Regions from separate parts of the Brachymonas sp. J145 genome, predicted to be linked through region 4. Evidence: riboswitches for the same ligand, from Rfam matches in the RefSeq annotation. Region 4 holds a riboswitch; each other region holds the start of a gene.
The links. Region 4 has a riboswitch for cobalamin ahead of V1261_RS03670 (energy-coupling factor ABC transporter permease). Riboswitches for the same ligand answer to the same signal wherever they lie in the genome.
Positions count from the first base shown of each region.

Region 1: another riboswitch for cobalamin. It lies ahead of V1261_RS06425 (bifunctional adenosylcobinamide kinase/adenosylcobinamide-phosphate guanylyltransferase); the one in region 4 lies ahead of V1261_RS03670 (energy-coupling factor ABC transporter permease).
Region 2: another riboswitch for cobalamin. It lies ahead of V1261_RS10130 (TonB-dependent receptor plug domain-containing protein); the one in region 4 lies ahead of V1261_RS03670 (energy-coupling factor ABC transporter permease).
Region 3: another riboswitch for cobalamin. It lies ahead of V1261_RS02175 (ribonucleoside-diphosphate reductase subunit alpha); the one in region 4 lies ahead of V1261_RS03670 (energy-coupling factor ABC transporter permease).

Region 1 covers NZ_JAZDCI010000005.1:46,808-52,383, reverse strand. Annotated here, with positions in the region: gene bluB (5,6-dimethylbenzimidazole synthase) at 1-641, opposite strand, end outside; gene cobO (cob(I)yrinic acid a,c-diamide adenosyltransferase) at 643-1,212, opposite strand; gene V1261_RS06425 (bifunctional adenosylcobinamide kinase/adenosylcobinamide-phosphate guanylyltransferase) at 1,231-1,812, opposite strand; cobalamin riboswitch at 1,974-2,197, opposite strand; gene V1261_RS06420 (DUF904 domain-containing protein) at 2,330-2,635, shown strand; gene V1261_RS06415 (cell division protein ZapA) at 2,632-2,976, shown strand; gene V1261_RS06410 (sulfite exporter TauE/SafE family protein) at 3,296-4,120, shown strand; gene V1261_RS06405 (sulfite exporter TauE/SafE family protein) at 4,215-4,898, opposite strand; gene hemN (oxygen-independent coproporphyrinogen III oxidase) at 5,000-5,576, opposite strand, start outside.
Region 2 covers NZ_JAZDCI010000012.1:6,265-11,840, reverse strand. Annotated here, with positions in the region: gene V1261_RS10145 (ABC transporter ATP-binding protein) at 1-564, opposite strand, end outside; gene V1261_RS10140 (FecCD family ABC transporter permease) at 561-1,589, opposite strand; gene V1261_RS10135 (ABC transporter substrate-binding protein) at 1,598-2,497, opposite strand; gene V1261_RS10130 (TonB-dependent receptor plug domain-containing protein) at 2,504-4,543, opposite strand; cobalamin riboswitch at 4,688-4,956, opposite strand; gene map (type I methionyl aminopeptidase) at 5,072-5,576, shown strand, end outside.
Region 3 covers NZ_JAZDCI010000001.1:454,337-459,912, reverse strand. Annotated here, with positions in the region: gene feoB (ferrous iron transport protein B) at 1-1,490, shown strand, start outside; gene V1261_RS02180 (hypothetical protein) at 1,505-1,687, shown strand; cobalamin riboswitch at 1,698-1,902, shown strand; gene V1261_RS02175 (ribonucleoside-diphosphate reductase subunit alpha) at 2,115-4,871, shown strand; gene V1261_RS02170 (ribonucleotide-diphosphate reductase subunit beta) at 4,883-5,576, shown strand, end outside.
Region 4 covers NZ_JAZDCI010000002.1:286,122-291,697, forward strand. Annotated here, with positions in the region: gene alaS (alanine--tRNA ligase) at 1-2,408, opposite strand, end outside; cobalamin riboswitch at 2,528-2,739, shown strand; gene V1261_RS03670 (energy-coupling factor ABC transporter permease) at 2,889-3,530, shown strand; gene cobM (precorrin-4 C(11)-methyltransferase) at 3,607-4,431, shown strand; gene V1261_RS03680 (sirohydrochlorin chelatase) at 4,428-5,327, shown strand; gene V1261_RS03685 (precorrin-8X methylmutase) at 5,331-5,576, shown strand, end outside.

The sequences.
Region 1 (5,576 bases), on a different contig from region 4:
TTTTCGAACACCACATCGGCCAGCGGCATGCGCTGGGCCCAGCGCTCCTGCTGCAGCATCGGTTCGTCATAGAAAGCCGGCACCGGACCCAGGCAAACCAGTGCCAGCGGACTGGCACCGGGCGGCAGCTGCAACAACTGCGCCAACTCATCCGGATCAAACAAGGAGACCCAGCCCACGCCCAGCCCTTCGGCCCGTGCCGCCAGCCACATATTCTGCAGTGCACAGGCAACCGAGGCAATATCCATATAGGGCATGGTACGGCGGCCAAACACGTGCTGTTCACGGCCATCCGCCAGGCACACGGCCAGCACTTCGGCCGCTTCCAGCAGGCCTTCGACCTTGAGCTTCATGAACTCTTCTTCACGCTGGCCGAGCGCGCGTGCCGTTTCGATGCGCTCACGCTCGACACAGGCATGCAGCTGCTCACGCAGTGTGCGGCTGCTGATGCGGATAAAGCGCCAGGGCTGCATGAAACCCACGCTCGGGCCCCAGTGCGCCGCCTGCAGCAGGCGCTGCAGCACCTCCGGCTCCACCGTGCAGCCAGGCAGGAAGTGGCGCATGTCGCGCCGCTGCGCGATCACGCGGTAGACCACCTCGCGCTCGGCGTCCGGGTAGGCAAATGCGGCTGAATCAGTCAACTCAGTCCTCGATGCCACGTTGTGCCGGAATGCCGGCATCAAACGCATGCTTGATCGGACGCATCTCGGTCACGGTATCGGCCAGATCCACAATCTCCTGCGGGCAACGGCGGCCAGTCAGGCACACGTGCACCTCTTTCGGGCGATTGCGCAGTGTCTCCAGCACATCCTGCAGATCCACCCAGCCATACACCAGCGGATAGGTGATCTCGTCACACACCACCAGGAAATGTTCGCCGCTCAGGATCGAGGCCTTGGCCTTTTCCCAGCCTTCACGCGCCAGCTGCGCCGAACGCTCCAGGTCCTGACTCTTCCAGCTGAAACCATCGCCCAGGCCTTCTACCGGAACGCCGAGCTTCTCGAAGCTGCGGTGCTCGCCAAAGCGCGCGCTCGGCACCTTCATGAACTGGTAGATCTTCACGTCCTTGCCACGGCCGCTGGCGCGCAGTGCCAGGCCAAAGGCCGCCGTGCTCTTGCCCTTGCCATCGCCGGTATTGATGATCAGCAGGCCACGACGCTCGCCTTCCGGCGTCTCGTAGGGCTTGTCCTTGGGGGGTTCTTCGATTTGCATGGTCAGCTCCTTGCGATGCTAGTCGGTCGATTTCAGGATCAGCGGCAGGCCTGCCGCCATCAGCGTGACATGGCTGCAATCCGCAGCCACGCGCTGGTTCAGGCTGCCCAGGCTATCCACAAAGGCACGCGTCTCGCGTCCCAGCGGAATCACGCCCAGGCCAATTTCATTACTCACGATATACAGCGGGCCGGGATACTCGCGCAGCGCCTGCAACAGCTGGTGGATCGCCTGCTCGGCCTGCACCGCATTGGCCGAATCGCCATCCAGCGGCATCAGCTGCTGCGTCAGCCACAGCGTCAGGCAATCCAGCACGATCGCGGTATCGGGCGATGCATGCTGCTGCAGCAGCTCCACCACCGGCAGGCTGCGACTGCCTTCTGGCATCTGCAGCGTCTCCATGCCGGGTACGCGGCGTGCACGCTCCTGCTGGTGGCGCACGATGCGCGTCTGCATCTCGGCATCCCAGGGCCGGGCCGTGGCCAGGTAGAGCGCCCGGTGCGCAGCATCCGTCGCCAGCCACTGCGCCGCCAGTTGCTCGGCACGCACGGTCTTGCCCGATTTCTGGCCGCCCAGAATCAGTTCGTGGTGCGCGCTCATGCCGAAGCCTCCTGTGCGGGCACGGACATGCTGCTGCAGGGCTGCAAGCGGATGCGTGCAACAGGATCAGGGAAAGCCAGCCAGGGCATGAGAGAAATGTGTGTACTTACAGACGCCTGCAGTCCACCCCGCCGCGGCATCCGACATGGTGCTGGCACAGCGGCCACACCCCCTTGCTGGCCGGTCTCCGGGCTGACGGCAGGCCATTGGCACCTTCCCGGCCGTAGCCAGTGGCATTTGCGCAATGGCTGTCGCCCAGGGAGCGACGCCGTTCACCGTTGCGGGGGCAGCGCAGGCTGCGGACAGGCCCCTGGCCCTCCTCCTGCTTCCCGTTGAAGCCCCTGGCCGGAATGGCCGCCGGGGCACCAGCAATCCGTCCATTGTAAAAGCAAACGCAGGCAAAACCCGGCAGACCGGCTACGGCTCCCGGCGCGCCGCCGACAAGCCGGGTTGCATCATCTACAATGAAGGGTCTAGCTCGGCTTGCCCGCACATCTTTTTCATGCCATTCGGTGCCATGACTACTCCTGTCCCCCCGATTTCCCTCGACCATGTGGCTGACCGCATGGAACGCATGCTGCTGCGCTACCAGGAGCTGCAAAAGACCAACAGCCTGCTGCAACAGCAGCTGCAGGAAGTCACCCAGGAGCGCGACTCGCTCAAGTCCCGCCTGGCGGCCGCCCGCTCGCGCGTGGACGTGCTGCTGACGCGCCTGCAGTCGGTCGATCCGGCGCAGCCGCTGCAGGCAAGCAGCTCGGCCCCTTTGGCCGCCTGGGGCCTGCACGATTCGGTCGATGACGAAGCTGCCAAGGACCAAGCATGAAGCAACTTGAAAAATCCATCATGGGTCAGGCCTATGTGCTGGCCTGCCCCGAAGACTCCGAAACCCAGATGCACGAAGCCGTGGCACGTGTCGATGCCGCCATGTGCCGTATCCGCGATGCCGGCAAGCTCCGCGCGCGGGAACGCATCGCCGTGCTGGCCGCGCTCAACCTGGCCTTCGACATCATCCAGCAGGAACAGCAGGCCCAGGCCATGCCGCTGGCACTGCCGCTCGCCGAAGACGGCGCCCCGAGCGAGGAACAGCTGCAAGCCCAGGCCCGCCTGCAGACCCTGATGGCGCGCATCGACGAGGCGCTGGCCGAGGACGGCCGCCTGATCTGAGCAAGGCGCGCGGCCCCGGCACGGGCCGCGTGAAATATGTCGGCATTTTTACAAAGCTGACACCCCAGACAGACAGGTTCGGCCTACAATGGGCTCGTCTGCAGCGGTCATGGCTTTATATTTCCTTGAACCAATGCTCCTGGAGCCCGGGCTTGGTAAATCGCCTGGCCAGCGTGATCATCTCGCGTCAGATGAACCCACGGCCTCGCTGCCCTCGCCCACCTGAACCCTTCCGTTCAGGATGACGGTCATGGCATGCTGCAGACCCTTATCTCCCCACGACGCACTCCCCCACCCCCAACGTTTACAATTCCAGCCCATGATTCTGGAACCGATTACGATTGCCCAGCTCGCCATGCTGGGTCTGCTGGGTGGCTTCATGGCGGGTTTGCTGGGTGTAGGTGGCGGCATGGTGCTGGTGCCTTTCATCACCTGGATCCTGACCAGCCGCGGCGTGGACAGCCAGCTTGCTGTCAAGATGGCCATTGCCACCTCCATGGCCACCATCATCTTTACCTCTATTTCCTCGGTGCGTGCCCACCACAAGCACGGCAAGGTGCGCTGGGATCTGGTCAAGGGCATCGCGCCCGGCATCATGATCGGCGCGCTGGTCGTCAGCATCGGCGTGTTTGCCCTGCTCAAGGGCGCCTGGCTATCCATCATCTTCGGCGTGCTGGTGATCTTTGCCGGTGGCCAGATGTTCCTGGACCGCAAACCCAAGCCCACGCGCCAGATGCCTGGTCCGGGTGGCCAGGTAGCCGCCGGTGGCGTCATCGGCTTTCTGTCCGGCCTGCTCGGTGCCGGGGGTGGCTTCCTCAGCGTGCCCTTTATGGCCTGGCACAACGTGCCGATCCACAATGCCGTGGCCACCAGCTCCGCGCTCGGCTTTCCGATCGCCATCTTCAACGTCATCGGCTACATCATCAGCGGCTGGAACGCGCCCAACCTGCCGGCCTATTCCATCGGCTATGTCTGGCTGCCGGCGCTGGTCTGCATCGCTTCCTGCAGCGTGCTGATGGCTCCCGTCGGTGCCCGTACCGCCCACGCCTTGCCGGTCAAGACGCTGAAGCGCGTGTTCGCCCTGATCCTCACCGGCCTGGCGATCAGCATGCTGGTCAAGGGCATGCAGCTGCTCGGCGGCTAAGCGTCCTCCAGCGCCAACAACAAAGGCCTGCAACGCATTGCAGGCCTTTGGTTTTTCAGGGCAGACAGCGTCTGCCGTCGCTGCGATCAGGCCATCAGCACCAGGGTGCCTGGTCATGTACCAGACCCAGATACAACGCAATACCGGCGCTCACGGCCAGTGCCAGACCAGCCAGGCGCACGCCCCACTGGCCATTGGCCCAACCCAGGTGATGCAGGCGCAACAGCAGCCAGGGACCGGCCATCAGCGACACGCTGGTGCCCAGCACGAACAGCGCCATCACGGCAGCGCCCTGCAGCGGCTCACCCGTCAGGGCGGCCACCATCAGCGCCGAATACAGCAGGCCACAAGGCAGCAGCGCCCATAGCATGCCGACGAGCACCGGGCCAGCCACGCCGCCCTTGCGCTGCAAGGTCTTCACCTTGTCCCAGACGCGCCGCGCCGAGCGCTCCAGCCAGGCCGGCTGGCGTGCCTGTACCAGCAGCACCAGGCCCAGCAGCAGCGCGGCAATATGCACCATGGTCCAGACCGGACGCAAGGCAGCGCTCTGCGTCGTCAGCCAGCCCAGCGCCTGGATCGTGGCGGCGGCCACGGCGCCCAGCGTCGCATAGCCGATCACTCGTCCGAGCTGGAACAGGCCCATCGCCGTGGTCTGCTGTCGCTGCTGTTCTCCAGCCGTATAGCCAATGCCGGCACAGGCGGCACCGCACATGGCAATGCAATGCGGCCCCCCTGCCAAACCCATCAGCAGGGCCGTGATCGCCATCGAAGTCTGCATGAACGTATCCTCATCCGGCCTGCCAGAACTGCCGACAGGCCTGTTGCTGGCACGCCAGCTGCCTCGCAGCGCATGCCCTGATCCTACCCCCGTGGCAGGTATCAGATGATTTTAGAGAATTTGGTCGCTGAACGCGCATCCTGCAGGTATTTGTCAAACAGCATGGCAATGCCGCGCACAAAATACCAGCCCTGCGCCGTCACCGTCAGGCCCTGATCGGTCAGCTGTACCATGCCTTCGCGCTCCTTCTCCTGGAGCATTTCCAGTTCCCGTGCAAAGTATTCGCGGAAACGGATCTCCGGGTAAGCCTGCTCAATCGCTTCAAAGCGCAACTCGCCCTGGCACATGATGGCCATGATCACGCTGCGACGCAGCAGGTCGTCGTTGGTGAGTGTCAGGCCGCGCACCACCGGGAAATGGCCACGCTCCAGCGCATCGTAATAGTCGTCCAGCGACTTCTCGTTCTGGCTGTAGGTCGCACCAATGCGGCCAATCGCCGATACACCCAGACCGATCAGGTCACAATCCGGCTGCGTGCTGTAGCCCTGGAAGTTGCGGTGCAGGCGGCCCTGCTGCTTGGCAATCGCCAGCGCATCCCCGGGCAGCGCAAAGTGGTCCATGCCCACATAGACATAGCCGGCCTCCTCAAAGGCCTTGAGCGACTGCGCCAGCATCTGC
Region 2 (5,576 bases), on a different contig from region 4:
GCCCTGCCCCGCCAGCTGGCGCAGCAGGCCCATGATCTGCAGCTGGTGTGCCGGGTCCAGCGCGGCCAGCGGTTCGTCGGCCAGCAGGATTGGCGTTTCGGTCGCCAGCGCACGCGCCAGCAGTACGCGGGCACGCTCGCCACCGGACAGGGTTTGCACATTGCGCATGGACATGTGCTGGCAATCGGTCAACTGCATGGCGCGCTGGATGGCGGCTTCGCCACTGGGCCGTTCGGCATCGCCATGCGGCAAGCGGCCCAGCGCCACCACGTCGGCCACCGGCAACGGCCAGTGCACCTGCTGGCCCTGCGCCAGATAGGCAATGTGGCGCGCGCGTTCGCTGGCCGACCACTGTGCCAGCGGCTGCTCCTGCAGCAGGATCTGGCCACGACTGGCCGGTGCCATGCCGAGCAGCGTGCGCAACAGGCTGGTCTTGCCGGCTCCGTTGGGGCCGAGAATGCCGAGCAGCTGGCCGCTGCGCAATTCCAGCTCAATGTCGTGCAACAGCGTACGCTTGCCGGCTTCCATCTGCACGCCCTGCATTTGCATCATCACGCTGCTCATGCCGACCTCCGGTGCAGGCCCAGGATCAGTGACAGGAAGAACGGCGCGCCAATCAGGGCGGTGAGCACACCAAGCTTGAGCTCCTGGCCATCGTTGTAGGCCAGGCGCACGCCGATATCGGCCAGCAGCAGCAGGATGGCCCCGGCCCAGGCCGATACCGGCAGCAGCGCCGAGGGATCGGCCTTGACCCAGGGCCGCATTACATGCGGCGCCACCAGGCCGACAAAGCCGATGCTGCCCGCTACCGATACCGCTGCGCCCACGCTACAGGCGGTGCCGGCCAGCACCAGCAGGCGCAGCTGCGGCAGGCGGATGCCCATGGTGTGCGCGGTTTCCTCGCCGAGCGCCAGCGCCTGCAGGCCACGGCGCGATTGCCACAGCAGCAGCAGGCCGAGCACGATCAAGGGCACGCCCAGCGCTACTTCGCGCATGCTGCGATCCGCCAGCGAGCCCATCATCCAGAATACGATTTCCTGCAGCGCAAAGGCATTGCGCGACCAGTTCATCACCAGCGCAATCAGCGCGCTGCACAGCGCGGAAATCGCCACGCCAGCCAGGATCAGGGTGGTGGTGTCCTGGTTGCGCTGCGCCAGCAGCAGCACCAGCAGCACCGCCAGTGAGGTACCGGCCATGCCGGCCAAGGGCAGTGCCAGCGCAGTCATCTGCGCCAGCCCGGTATAGAGCGCAATTACCGCGCCCAGCGCGGCCCCGCTGGTCACGCCCAGCAGGCCGGGTTCCGCCAGCGGGTTGCGCAGCAGGCCTTGCAGCGCGGCACCGGACATGCCCAGCGCCGCCCCGACCGCCACGCACAGCACGGTACGCGGCAGGCGCAAATCCCAGAAGATGCGGCTCGGTACCCAGTCGCCAGCCAGCACGCCTTGCAGCAGGCGCAGCGGCGACATGTCCACGTAGCCAATCGTCAGCGACAGCAGGCATAGCGCCAGCAGTACCAGACCGGCCAGCAGCCAGCGGCCCATGGACCAGCGGGCCCAACCCGGTGCGGCAGAAAAATCGGAAACAGTCATGGCAGCGATTATCGGTCCTGGCGCTGCTGCGCCATGCGCGCCGCCGTGTCCAGGCTCCAGGGACCGCCGCAGATAGTGGTGCGGGTCTGCAGGGTCAGGCTCTCGAGTACCGTGTGCTGCAGCGCCGGATGCAGCTGGTCACGTGGCACCACGCTTGGCATGTCGCTGGCGTAATCAGGCGTGAGCATCAGGTCCGGATGGGTGGCGACCAGCCGTTCCAGCGGCAGATAGCCATAGCCGCTCAGGCCAGCCTCGACGCCGGCATTGCGGTAACCGGCCAGTTCGATCAATTCGTTCATCAGCGTGCCCTGGCCGGTGCTGTAGCCTTGCCAGCTGCGCTCGGCCGCTACCGGCCATGGCGCGGATTGCTGCTGCGCTGCCTGTTGCAGCTGCTGCTGTTGCTGCTGCAGCGCCTGCACCAGCGCCCTGCCCTTGTCGGCCTCGCCGACCGCATCAGCCACCAGCGTGATCTGCTGCTGCACCTCGGCCAGGCTGCTGGCCAGTGGCACTTCCAGCACCGGAATGCCCAGGTCACGCAGCATCTGCGTGGTGTAGCGTGTCGTGTAGCGGCCCACCAGTACCAGATCGGGTTTGAGCAGCAGCACCTCTTCGGCATCACCGCGCACGATGGGCAGTGCGCGCGCCTGCGGCTCCAGCACCGACAGGCCGGGATCATGCGAGAGCTTGCTCAGTGCCGCGATACGGCCCGGTTCCACCAGTTGCAGCAGCAGCTGGTCGGTGCAGAGATTCAGCGAGACGATGCGCTGGGCCTGCTGGCTGGCCACCGCCGTAGCTGCCGTCTGTGGCGGTTCGGGCTGGCAGCCGGCCAGCGCCGCCGCCACGCAACCAGCGGCCAGCCAGCGCAAGGCGTGGCGTAGCGTGGGGCGGCGCAGCGGGCGGACGGGCATGGTCAATTACTTGAAGTCCCAGCGGTAGCCCAGGCGGATTTCGCGGCCGGGCATGTTGTAGTTATGGACTTCCTCATAGTAGCGGTCAAACAGGTTGTCCACGCTCAGGCTGACGGTCTGGCGCTTGTCGATGGCGTAGCCCAGGCTCATGTCCCACAGGGTGTAGCCGCCGCGCTCCGCCTTGGACTTCCAGCTCTTGCCGTTGTAGCGGGCACCCAGGCGTGCATGCAACTTGTCCCAGTCCCCCACCAGCGCGGCGCGCGCGGTGTTCTTGGGCACGTACTCCAGCGGCGACCAGACGTTGCCATTGCGCTGCTCGCTGCGGAAGCTGTGCGTGTAGCCCAGATCCAGGCGCAGGTTCGGGCTGAACTGCCAGTTGCCGACCAGCTCCACGCCGCGCATGCGCGCCTCGTCAGCGTTGCGCCAGCTCTTCAGGCCCGGGCTGACGTCATAGGCGACGATCTTGTCCTGGATGCGCGTGTGGTACAGCGTCAGGTCGGCGTTCCAGTTCTCGCGTTCGATACCGATACCGGCATCGACGCTGGTGCTGCTTTCCGGATCCAGATTGGCGTTACCGACGTAGGTGATCGGCACCGGGTACCAGTTACCGGCCGAGTCAACTTTCCAGTCGCTGCCGGAGTATTCGCCGGACAGCTTCCAGGCGCTGGGCGCACTGAAGCCCTTGCCCGCCGAGGCATGCAGGGAGATACCCGGCGACACTTCGTGCTTGATGCCGGCGCTCGGGCTGAACTGGCTGAAATCACGGCTTTGCGTCACGTTGCCCAGACCGTCGGTCGGCAGCGTGGACATGGTGATGCGGTCGTAACGGCCACCCACGTACAGATTGGTCTGGCCTTCGTTCAGACTGATGTTCTGTTGCGCATACAGGCCATGCGTCTTCAGCTTACTGTCCGGGTTATACGAGAAGGTCCACGGCGGCGTGCCGCTGCGCGCGCTGGCTTCGGTCTGGTTGTAGTCGTAGCCAAACACCAGCTTGTAGCCATCGGCCCAGTCCCAGGCATCCTTCAGCTGCAGGCCGTGCCACTTGATGCGCGAATCATAGGATTGCGCCAGGCTGCGGTCCGCTTGCAGGTCGTAGTTGATGTAGTTTTCCTTGCCGGTGTAGGCCGCGGCGGTCAACGCATGGTTGCCGGCTTCGCCCTGCAGCGTCAGGCTGTAGAGGTCACGGCTGGCATCCTTGCTGGTCTCGAACTGCTTGATCTCCGGATCGGGGCCGGGGTTCTGCACGTCATCGGCACGGAACAGGTCGGCACGCGCATCCAGTGTCCAGCCCGGTGCCAGTTCGGCACCCAGGCGCAGGCCGTGGCTGTGCTGCTTGTAACCGCTGAACTCCATGGTCTGGCCATTGCCGTCCTGGTAATTGCCGCGCTTTTCCCAGTTGCCAAAATAGTCAAAGTTCAGATTCTCACTGATGGCGCCGCCGATATTGGCATCGACCTGGCGCAGGTCATGGTTGCCGGCAGACACGCCCACACCGCCCTGGATCTCGTCGGTACGGCGGACCGGAATCACGTTGATCACGCCGGCCATGGCCTGCGAGCCATAGAGCGAAGATGCCGGGCCTTTCATGACCTCGACGCGCGACACGCCATTCACCGGCATGAAGCTGATGTTGTTGTGCACAGCCGGAATGCCGTTTTGCAGCACCAGCGTCTGCATGCTCTCGCCGGTCATGGGCGAGCTCGGCGTAAAGCCGCGCATGCCAACCGAACCGCTCATGCCGGGATAACGCTTGATGTCGACATTGGTCGTCTTGCCCAGCAGGTCGGCCAGTTCACGGTGCGGCACGCGCTCGATTTCCTGGCGCGTCACCACCTCGATACGCTGCGGTGTGTCCTTGAGCGGCATGGGCGCACGTGCTCCGGTGACGACCACGCGATAGGGTTCGTCCTGGGGGCCGGCAGCAGCCACTTGCAGTGCCGGCTCGACGGCATCGGGCTGGACAGTTTCTGCCACGGCAGCGGCAACCGGAGTCAGGCAGATCAGCAGACCTGCCAGGCGAATGGAATGGGGATGGAGTTTCAAGGCCAGTTCTCGTATCAGTTGGCCGTGCTGCATGCGACGCGTCGGTTGTCGTGGCCGGGTGCCCGCATTGCCGGCACACCGCCCTACCGCCATGTCTGCTACCCCGCAGACGGCCAGGTTTGCGCCGCCATCACCCTGTCATGGCAGCTTGGTCAAACACAGGCCGGTATCCGGACTCGCAAGTCTTGATGCATCGCCTTCCCACTGCTTGAACCGGCGCCGCCTTGCACGACGCTGCCCAAGCCGGCAGTGGCTGCCATGCCTGTTGCATGGCCTGATGCACCCACACTCGCTTACCGTTGCGGGGGCAGTCCGGGCATTGTGCGGCTGGCGCACGCACCCGGTTCCCGTTTAACCTGCCAGCCGGATTCATCGCTTCCGGCATCACAGGCACCTGGGTCTTGGCGCCGGCATGGCGCCGGCAAGTATCGGATTGTAAATGCAAAGTGCCGGTTTGTCCGCTTGTTGCGCCAGCCCGACATTCCCCGCTGCCTGCGACAGGCTCGCATTCCTAGGATAATTGCGCCCATGAGCATCAAGATCCATACCCCCGAAGAAATCGAACACATGCGCGTTGCCGGCCGCTTTGCCGCCGAGCTGCTCGACTACATCGCGCCGTTTGTCGTGCCCGGCGTGACCACCAACGAGCTGGATCGCCTGTGCGCCGAATACACCACCTCGCGCGGTTCGGTGTCGGCACCGCTGAACTATGCCCCGCCCGGCCATACGCCCTACCCCAAGTCGATCTGCACCTCGGTCAACCACCAGGTCTGCCACGGCATCCCGAACGAAAAGCCGCTGAAGAAAGGCGATATCGTCAACATCGACGTCACGCCGACCACCAACGGCTGGCACGGCGATAGCAGCCGCATGTTCATCGTCGGTGGTGAATCGGCGGTACAGCCCTTTGTCACTCGCCTGTTGCGCGTCACCTACGAATCGATGTGGATCGGCATCCAGCAGGTCAAGCCGGGCGCGCGCCTGGGCGATATCGGTCATGCGATCCAGCAGCACGTGGAAGGCCATGGCTACA
Region 3 (5,576 bases), on a different contig from region 4:
ACCTGTCCGACATGCTGGTGCGAAGCGGCATCGAGATCGACCATGCCGCCTTGTCGCGTGAACTCGGCATCCCGGTGGTGTATGCCGTAGGCGTGCAGGCCGGCGGCGCGCACGAGATCCTGGCTGCGCTGGACCAGCCGCTGCCGCCAGTTCCTGTGGCCAGGGCAGCGGCAGAATCCGGCGCGCATGGCGTGCTCGCGCTGCAGGCCGAGGTGCGCCGGCTGATGGATATCTCGGTGCGCTCGCACACGCGCAAGCTGGAGCTGACCGACCGGCTGGATCGCGTGGTGCTGCACCCGGTGACCGGACCGCTGCTGCTGGCGCTGATCCTGTTCCTGGTGTTCCAGGCGGTGTTCAGCTGGGCCGCCTGGCCGATGGAGCTGATCCTGGCCGGTACCGAGGCGCTCGGCAGCTGGATCCATGCCAGCCTGCCGGACGGTGCCTTGCGCAGCCTGCTGGCCGATGGCGTGATTGCCGGTGCCGGCGGCGTGCTGGTGTTCCTGCCGCAGATCTTGTTCCTGTTCCTGTTTATCCTGGCGCTGGAAGATTCCGGCTACCTGCCGCGTGCCGCCTTCCTGCTCGATCGTCTCATGGGCAAGGTCGGCCTGTCCGGGCGCTCCTTCATCCCGCTGCTGTCCAGCTTTGCTTGTGCCGTGCCCGGCATCATGGCCACGCGCACCATCGGCAACTGGCGTGATCGCCTGGTCACCATCATGATTGCCCCGCTGATGACCTGCTCGGCACGGCTGCCGGTGTACACGCTGCTGATCGCCGCCTTCATCCCGACGCGCAAGGTGCTGGGCCTGTTCAACCTGCAGGGGCTGGTGCTGTTCGGGCTCTACCTGTTCGGCATTGTCTCGGCCATGCTGGTGGCCTGGATCGCCAAGCGCTGGCGCAGCCGGCAGGATTTTTCACCGCTGCTGATGGAATTGCCGGCCTACCGCTGGCCGAATCTGCGCAACCTGCTGCTGGGACTGCAGGAGCGCGCCTGGATTTTCCTGCGTCGAGTCGGCACCATCATCCTGGCGATGAGCATCGTGCTCTGGTTCCTGTCCAGCTACCCGGCACCGCCGCCCGGGGCCACGGCTCCGGCGATCGAATATAGCCTGGCCGGCATGCTCGGTCGCGGGCTGGAGCTGCTGTTTGCGCCCATCGGCTTCAACTGGCAGATCAGCATCGCCCTGGTGCCGGGCATGGCCGCGCGCGAGGTCGTGGTGGGGGCGCTGGGCACAGTCTATGCCCTGTCCGGCAGCGAGGAGGGCGTGAGCGCCCAGCTGCAGACGCTGCTGGCCGGCCAGTGGTCGCTGGCGACCGGCCTGTCGCTGCTGGTCTGGTTCGTGTTTGCGCCGCAGTGCCTGTCCACGCTGGCCATGGTGCGCCGCGAGACGCACGGCTGGAAGCATGTCTGGATCATGCTGGCCTACATGTTCGCGCTGGCCTATGCCGCCAGCTACATCACCTACCGTCTGGCCCTGGCGCTGGGCGGCTGACCGGAGGATTCGCCATGTGGCAAGACCTGATCGTGGGCGTGATTGTCGTGCTGGCGGCGCTCTACGCCGTCTGGCGACTGATGCCCGGGCGCTGGCGCGAGCGTCTGGGTGGCCAGGCTGGTGGCTGTGGCAGCAGTACCAGCAGCGCCTGCGGCCAATGCCCGCACAAGCGATCGGGTGGTGGCAGCTGCCACTGAGCCTGCTGTGCTAGACTGTCCTGATCGTCGGTTCCCGTTGCGTCGCAACGGGTGAAAATGGGAATACCGTGCCGGGTCTTGCACCCGAATTCGGTAACTGCCCCCGCAGCTGTAATCGGTTTGCGTTGTCCGCTCATGCCACTGGATGCGTCCGGGAAGGCAGGTCAACGCGTCAGGCCGTGAGTCAGAAGACCTGCCGCGATACCAAGCTTTTTTCCATTGGGGCGGGGTGTCCCTGACATGAGGCCGATCATGCATGTATTCCTTGCTGCCTTCTGTTGCCCGGCGTGCGCGCCGGAGATGCCTGTCTGCGCCTGCCGATGCGGAGACCGGGCATGCCAGCCAGCCTGACTTCCTGTTCCGCGTTCCCGGCAGCCGCTGACCTGCGTCGGATGCCCTGTCCTGCATTTCCAGCGGGAGCCCGAGCATGCTGAACGAACAACGTACCCTGTCCATAGCCGCGATGCAGGTGATCCGGCGCAACGGCGATGTGGTCGCCTTCCAGCCCGACAAGATCGCCGTGGCGCTGACCAAGGCCTTTCTGGCGGTGGAAGGCAGCCAGGGCAGCGCCTCCTCGCGCATCCGTGACCTGGTGGCGCAACTGACCGATACCGTGGTGCGCTCGCTCACGCGGCGCCTGCCCGATGGCGGCACGGTACACATCGAGAACATCCAGGACCAGGTCGAACTGGCGCTGATGCGTTCCGGCGAGCACGATGTGGCACGCGCCTATGTGCTCTACCGCGAACGCCGCGCTGCCGAACGTGCGGCGCAGGCTGGCAGCGAAGCCGTGCCGCTGCTGCATGTGCTGGTGCAGGGCGAGCGCCAGCCGCTTGATACCGCCGCGCTGCTGGCGCAGTGCGAAGCTGCCTGCCATGGCCTGGGCGAGGGCGTTTCGGCGCAGCGCATCCTGGAGCAGGCGCTGCAGAACCTGTACGACGGCATCCCGCAGGCTGATGTGCAGCAGGCGCTGATCCTGGCCGCACGTACCCTGATCGAGCAGGACCCGGATTACGACTTTGCCACGGCGCGCCTGCTGTTGGCGCAGCTGATTGCAGAGGTGATCGGCGAAGCGGTGCTGCCGCAGGATGCCGCAGCAAGCCAGGCAGGCTACTTTGCACAAGGCATTGCCCGCGGCATTGATGCGCAGCTGCTGGATCCGCGTCTGGCTGATTTCGACCTGGAGCGGCTGGCAGCAGCCTTGCGCTGCGAGCGCGATGGCCAGTTCCGCTACCTGGGCCTGCAAACCCTGTACGACCGCTATTTCCTCCACATCGAGGGTCGCCGCATCGAGACGCCGCAGCTGTTCTTCATGCGCGTGGCGATGGGTCTGGCGCTCAACGAGATCGACCGCGAAGTGCGTGCGCTCGAGTTCTATGAGCTGCTGTCCAGCTTCGACTTCATGTGCTCCACGCCGACGCTGTTCAACAGCGGCACGCGCCATCCGCAGCTGTCATCGTGCTACCTGACCACGGTGGAGGATGACCTCGGCAGCATTTTCGGCTCGATCAGGGACAACGCGCTGCTGCAGAAATTTGCCGGTGGCCTGGGCAATGACTGGACGCCGGTGCGTGCGCTCGGCAGCCGCATCCGCGGCACCAACGGAGAGAGCCAGGGCGTGATCCCTTTCCTCAAGGTGGTGAACGACACCGCCGTAGCGGTCAACCAGGGCGGCAAGCGCAAGGGCGCCGTCTGTGCCTATCTGGAAACCTGGCACCTGGACATCGAGGACTTCCTCGACCTGCGCAAGAACACCGGCGACGAGCGCCGCCGCACGCACGACATGAACACCGCCAACTGGATTCCCGACCTGTTCATGCAGCGCATGCAGGCCGGTGCCGACTGGACGCTGTTCTCGCCGGATGAGGTGCCCGATCTGCACGGGAAGACCGGCCAGGCCTTTGCCGAGGCCTACATCGCCTACGAGGCGCAGGCCGATGCCGGCCAGATCCGCCGGTTCAAGCGCCTGCCGGCACAGCAGCTGTGGCGCAAGATGCTGACCATGCTGTTCGAGACCGGCCATCCCTGGATCACCTTCAAGGATGCCTGCAACCTGCGCTCGCCGCAGCAGCATGCCGGCGTGGTGCACTCGTCCAACCTGTGCACCGAGATCACGCTCAACACCTCCGACAGCGAAACCGCGGTCTGCAACCTGGGCTCGGTCAACCTGCCGGCGCACCTGCGCGATGGCGCGCTGGACCAGGACAAGCTGGCGCGCACCATCCGCACGGCGATGCGCATGCTCGACAACGTGATCGATCTCAACTACTACGCCACGCCCAAGGCGCGCAATGCCAACCTGCGTCATCGCCCGGTCGGGCTGGGCATCATGGGCTTTGCCGATTGCCTGTACACGCTGGGCCTGCCCTATGCCTCGGACGAGGCCGTGGCCTTTGCCGATCGCAGCATGGAAATGGTCTGCTACCAGGCCTATCTGGCCTCGACCGAACTGGCGCGCGAGCGCGGCTGCTATTCCAGCTTCCAGGGTAGCCTGTGGCAGCAGGGCGTGCTGCCGCACGAGTCGATCGCGCTGCTGGAGGCCGGCCGCGGCGAAGCGGTGCTAGTGGACCGTAGCAGCACGCTGGACTGGGAGGCGCTGAAACAGCGCATCGCGCAACATGGCATGCGCAACTCCAATTGCGTGGCGATTGCGCCTACTGCCACCATTTCCAACATCGTCGGCGTCTCGGCCAGCATCGAGCCGGCCTACCAGAACCTGTACGTCAAATCCAATCTGTCGGGCGAGTTCACCGTGGTCAATGCGGCGCTGGTGCAGGACCTGAAGGCGCTCGGCCTGTGGGATGAGGTGATGGTGGATGACCTGAAGTATTTCGATGGTGCACTGGCGCGCATCGAGCGCGTGCCGCAGGATGTGCGCGAGCGTTACGCCACCGCCTTCGAGATTGATCCGGTCTGGCTGGTGGAAGCCGCTGCGCGCCGCCAGAAGTGGATCGACCAGGCGCAATCGCTCAACCTGTACCTGGCGCAGCCCTCTGGTCGCAAGCTGGACGAGCTGTACCGCCTGGCCTGGCAGCGCGGCCTGAAGACCACCTACTACCTGCGCACGCTGGGGGCCAGCCAGGCCGAAAAGACCAGCGTGCCTGATAACGCCAGCCGCAGTGCCAGCACCGGTGGTCCGGCCCTGTGCAGCCTGGACGATCCCGGCTGCGAAGCCTGCCAGTAAGCCTTGATGACATGAGCGAGACCAGCGAGATGACTGCCTTCCGATTCGATGACTGGGAACTGCCGACCCAGACCCCCCCTGCACGCCAGCCCATGCCGGCCACCGCGGCACCTGCACCCGCTACAAGCGCAGCAGCTGCGCCCGCTGCTGCCGTGACTGCCACCCGCGCCAGCGACAAGCGCATCGTCAACGGCCAGGGCGATATCAACCAGCTGGCACCGTTCAAGTACCCTTGGGCCTGGTCCTATTTCCTGATGGCCAACAACAACCACTGGACGCCGCTGGAAATCTCCATGGCGCAGGACGTGCATGACTACCACCACCGCCTGACGCCAGCCGAGCGCCACATCTTCGAGAATGTGCTGGCTTACCTGACCACCTCCGACATCCTCGCCATGCGCAACATCGGCCTGGCCGTGATGGAGAAGATGACTGCGCCCGAGCTGCAGATCTACCAGGCGCGCCAGGTCTACGAAGAGGCGCTGCATACCTGGACCTACCAGCACTGCATCGAGAGCATCGGCCTGGACCAGCAGGAGATTTACAACCGCTACCGCGTGGTGCCGCAGATCCACGGCAAGATCGCCTTGGCGCAGCGCCGGCTCGAGAGCGTGATGGCGTCCGACTTTGACCTGAAGGACCGGGACAATCTGCACACCTTTGCGCTGTCGTACTTCTTCTTTGCCGTGGTGTTCGAGGGCTGCT
Region 4 (5,576 bases):
GCGGCGGTCTTCAGCTTGTCCTTGAGCTTGTCCATGGTCTCGCGCAGGGTCTTGGCATCGGCACCATCGAGCTGGGCGGCCAGCACGCGGATGCCCTTGACCTCGACCGCGCTGTTGGCCAGCTCGTCGCCCTGGCTGGAGGCCAGCTTGCCCTTGAGCGCGGCGATTTCCTTCTCCAGCGTCTTGACCTGGTCTTGCACCTGGCTGATGCGGCCCAGCAGCTCGGCCGGCGGCGTCTTCAGCGCTCCGGCAGCGTGTTCGACAGTCCTTTCCAGATCCTGCAGGTAGGCCAGCGCGTTCTGGCCGGTGACGGCCTCGACGCGGCGCACGCCGGAGGCGACACCGCCTTCAGCGACGATCTTGAACAGGCCGATATCGCCGGTGCGGTGCACATGGGTGCCGCCGCACAGCTCGACCGAGCTGCCGATATCCAGCACGCGGACTTCATCGCCATATTTTTCGCCGAACAGCATCATGGCGCCGGTCTCGCGTGCAGCGTCCATGTCCATCAGGCGCGCCTGGGTGTCGGTGTTGGTCAGGATCTCGGCGTTGACCTTGGCCTCGATAGCGGCGATCTGCTCGTCAGTCAGCGGCGCGTTGTGGGCAAAGTCGAAGCGGGTGCGCTCGGCGTTGACCAGCGAACCCTTCTGCTGCACGTGGCTGCCCAGCACTTCGCGCAGCGCCTTGTGCATGATGTGGGTGACGCTGTGGTTGCGCATGGTGGCTTCACGCAGCGCCGGGTTGACCTGTGCCAGCACGCGGTCGCCAACCTGCAGCTTGCCTTCGGTCATGACGCCGTGGTGGCCGGGCACATCGGTCTTGACCTTCAGCGTGTCCTCGACACGGAAGGCGCCGCGGAAATCGGCTTCGCCAGCGGTGTTAACGGTAGCGAGCACGCCCTGGTCACCGACCTGGCCGCCGCTTTCGGCGTAGAACGGGGTGACGTCGAGTACCACCACGCCGGCCTGGCCTTCTTCCAGCTGCTGCACCGGTTCGCCATCGGCGTAGAGCGCCTGCACCGTGGCCTGGCCCGTCAGGGTGTCGTAACCGGTAAAGGTGCTGGCCGCACCCTGGTAATCCAGCAGCTTGCCCATCTTGAACTTGCCGGCAGCGCGCGCAGTGTCCTTCTGCTCCTGCATGGCTTCGTCAAAGCCGGCTTCATCGACCGTGACGCCGCGCTCGCGGCAGACGTCCTGCGTCAGATCCAGCGGGAAGCCGTAGGTATCGTGCAGCTTGAAGGCGACATGGCCGGGCAGTTCGCGGCGGCCGGCGATCAGGGCGTCGTCCAGGATCTCCATGCCTTTTTCCAGCGTCTCGAAGAAGCGCTCTTCCTCGGTACGCAGCGCATCGGTGATCAGCCGCTGCTGTTCGCGCAGGCGCGGGTAGGCATCGCCCATGAGCTCGACCAGCACCGGCACCAGCTTGTGGAAGAACGGCGTCTTCTGGCCCAGCTTGTAGCCGTGGCGGATGGCGCGGCGGATGATGCGGCGCTGCACGTAGCTGCGGCCCTCGTTGCCGGGCAGCACACCATCGCTGACCAGGAAGGCGGTGGCGCGGATGTGGTCGGCAATGACCTTGAGCGAGGGGTTGGCCAGGTCAGCGCAGCCGGTTTCGCGCGCGGCGGCGCGGATCAGGGCATCGAACAGGTCGATCTCGTAGTTGCTGTGCACGTGCTGCATGATGGCGGCGATGCGCTCCAGGCCCATGCCGGTATCGACGCAGGGAGCCGGCAGCGGCGTCAGGCTGCCGTCCTCGTGCATCTCGAACTGCATGAACACGTGGTTCCAGATCTCGATGAAACGGTCGCCGTCCTCGTCCGGGCTGCCCGGAGGGCCGCCGGGGATATGGTCGCCGTGGTCGTAGAAGATCTCGGAGCACGGGCCGCAGGGACCGGTATCAGCCATCATCCAGAAGTTGTCCGACTTGTACTTGCCACCCTTGTTGTCACCGATGCGGATGATGCGCTCTGCCGGCAGGCCGATGACGTTCTTCCAGATGTCGTAGGCTTCATCGTCGTCCTGGTAGACGGTGGCCAGCAGGCGTTCTGCCGGCAGGCCGTAGACCTGCGTCAGCAGCTCCCAGCCCCACTGGATGCTTTCCTTCTTGAAGTAGTCGCCAAACGACCAGTTGCCCAGCATCTCGAAGAAGGTGTGGTGGCGTGCGGTGTAGCCGACGTTTTCCAGGTCGTTGTGCTTGCCACCGGCACGCAGGCAGGCCTGTACGCTGGCCGCGCGCACGTAGGGGCGCTTGTCCGTGCCCAGGAACACCTCCTTGAACTGCACCATGCCAGAGTTGGTGAACATCAGCGTCGGGTCATTGCCCGGCACCAGCGGGCTGGAAGGCACTACCGTGTGGCCCTTGCTGGCAAAGAAGTCGAGGAAGCTCTTGCGGATTTCCGCAACCGTCATTTTCTGGGGGGAAGTCATGCTTGCGTGCCACCCGGCTGGGGCGGCTGGTAAAAGTGAAAAAATCGCTGTCCAGATTATAGGTGTCGCTGCATTCTGTTGCATGCCGCGGGAGCAGCCTATAATGCCAGTCACGCACAGGTGTCCTGCGGCTGCAATGCCACAGGATGAAACGGGAAACTGGTACGGCTTCGGCCCAGTCCAGTGCTGCCCCCGCAACGGTATGTCAGCCAAGCCTGCCGCAACACGCCACTGGTCCTTGAACCGGGAAGGTGCTGCAGGCCGTCACACGACACTGACAAGCCCGGAGACCGGCCTGCGCGATCCAGGTTTGTCAGCGTTGCGGTGGGCGATGCGGGCGGCAGTGCACGTGCGCGTCCCCGCGTCTTGCGTGCCTCTCTCCCCTCCTTCATCACGACTGTGACAGACAGTCTGCCAGCCCCGCTGGCAACTCTCGTCAAGGCGATGCATCAGGAGGAAACCATGCACATCGAACCCGGCATTCTTGCCGCCACCAAGCTCTCTTTTGCCACCATTGCCGCCAGCGGCATGCTGCTGGCCTACGCCCCGCGCCTGCTGAAGCAGCCCACGCTGCTGCTGCGCACCCTGCTGGCCGCCAGCTTCTTCTCGCTGTTCATGCAGCTGTTCCACATGCCGGTCGGGGCCTCCGAGTTGCACTTTGTCGGCGCCATGCCGATCTACCTGCTGCTGGGTTTCGTGCCGACGCTGTTCGGCTTTGCCTTTGGCCTGCTGCTGCAGGGTCTGCTGTTTGATCCGCAGGATCTGGTGCACCTGGCAGTGAACGCGCTGTCGCTGATGGTGCCGCTGGCCGTGGTGCACTACGGCATTGGCCAGCGCATTGGCCGCCAGTTCAGCGTGGCCAATATCGTCAAGCTGGATGCGCTGTTCTACGCCGGCGTGACGCTGATGGTCGGCTTCTGGCTGCTGCTGGGCGAGCAAGCCACGCCGCTCGCCCACTGGGCGCAGTTTGCCGCCTCCTACATGGCGCTGGTGCTGCTGGAGCCGCTGGTGACGCTGGCCGTGCTGCGCCTGGCCAGCCTGTTCCGTGACAGCAACTGGGCACGCCTGTGCCTGGACGAACGCGTCACCACCACTACCGCCTGATTCCCTGATTGCCGCTTTCTGGCCGGCCTGTTGCTACAGGCCGGGCTGCGGCATGCCCTGTTGACGGATATTTCCCATGCCAACTCCCCCTACCCCGGGCCAGGTCTGCTTCGTCGGTGCCGGCCCTGGCGACCCGGAACTGCTCACGATCAAGGGCCGCGACCTGATCGCCCGGGCCGGCGCCATTCTCTATGCCGGCTCGCTGGTCAGCGAAGCTGCCACGCGCTGGGCACCGCCCGGCTGCACGATTGCCGACAGCAAGGACATGACGCTGGAGCAGATCTGCGCCTGGCTGATCGCGCAGGCCCGGCAGCACGCCACCGTGGTGCGCTTGCAGACCGGCGATCCTTCACTCTACGGCACGCTGATCGAGATGGTGCAGCCCCTCGATACCGCCGGCGTGCCGGTACTGGTGGTACCGGGCGTGACCTCGGCCATGGCGAGCGCGGCCACGGCGGTGGAGAGTTTCACCCTGCCCGAAGTCACGCAGACCGTGATCCTGACCCGCATTGCCGGCCGCACGCCGATGCCCGAGGGCGAAAGCCTGCGCGAGCTGGCGGCGCACCGCTGCACGCTTTGCATCTACCTGTCGATCACGCTGCTGCACACCTTGCAATCCGAGCTGCGCGCCGCCGGCTGGCCGGAAGACGCGCCGATGCTGGTGGTGCACAAGGCGAGCTGGCCAGGCGAGGAAAAAATCCTGCGCGGTACGCTGGCCACGATCAAGGACATCTGCCGCGAGGCCGGTGTCGTCAGCCAGAGCATGGTCATTGCCAGCCCGGCACTGGGTGCGCGCCACTGGCCGGAACTGGCCAAGTCGAAGCTGTACGACGCCAGCTTCAGCCACCGTTTTCGCCGCGCCAGTGCGCCGGCACCCGCTTCCCCGGAGACCCCGACATGACAACCACCCTGCTGCTGGTCGGCCACGGCTCGCGCGATGCCGATGGCAATGCCGAAATCGAACAATTTGCACAACAGTGGCGGCAACGCCAGCCCGGCTGGCACATCGAACTGTGCTTTATCGAGTTTGCCGAGGTGCTGCTGGACACCGGGCTGGACCGCGCGGCCCGGCTGGCACAGGCCGGTAACGGCAAACTGCTGGTGCTGCCGCTGATCCTCAACGCCGCCGGCCATGTGAAAGGCGATATCCCCTACGCCATTGAGCAGGCTCGGCTGCGCCATCCACAGGTGCAGTTCGATTACGCACCGCATCTGGGTGCCGGCGAGGCGGCGTTGGCCATGCTGCAGCGCCAGCTGCGCCAATGCATGCAACGGCTGGACATGCCGGATCCGCGCAACACCGGCGTGATCCTGCTGGGGCGCGGCTCCAGCGACTGCCGGGCCAACGGTGAAGTCGCCAAGCTGGCGCGCTGGCTCTGGGAAAGCGCGCAGCACGAGCTGGTGGACGTGGCCTTTACCGGCATCACCCATCCGCGGCTGGAGCGTGCGGTGCAGCGCCAGGTCATTCTGGGCATGACGCAGGTCGTGATCCTGCCCTACTACCTCTACACCGGCACGCTGGTCAAGCGCATCCAGCGCCAGCTGCAGCACCTGCGTGTGCAGTACCCGCAGATCCGTTTCGCGCTGGGCCATTACCTGGGCTTCGAGCCGGAGATCTTTGCGCTGCTGGAACAGCGCGTGGAGCGCTGGCAGCGCGGTGCACCGCATGCCACGGTGCGCTACGACGTCAGCGGCCATGTGCCGCACCACCATCACGGGCACGACCATGCGCACGAACACGCCCATCACGATCACCACCACGGGCATGCGCATGCTCACGCCGAAACCGCGCACTGAACCATGTCTACCGTCAACACCATCACCGAACAGCTGACGCGCGCCGGCCAGGCGATCGAGCACGACAGCTTTGCCATCATCGACCAGGAAGTCGGCCCGCATGGCTACACGCCGCAGCAGTGGCCGATCGTGCGGCGCATGATCCACGCCAACGCGGATTTCGATTTCAACGGCCTGACGCGTTTCCATCCCGATGCGGTGCGCGCCGGCCTGCAGGCCATGCTGCGCGGCGGCACGCCCATCGTGGCC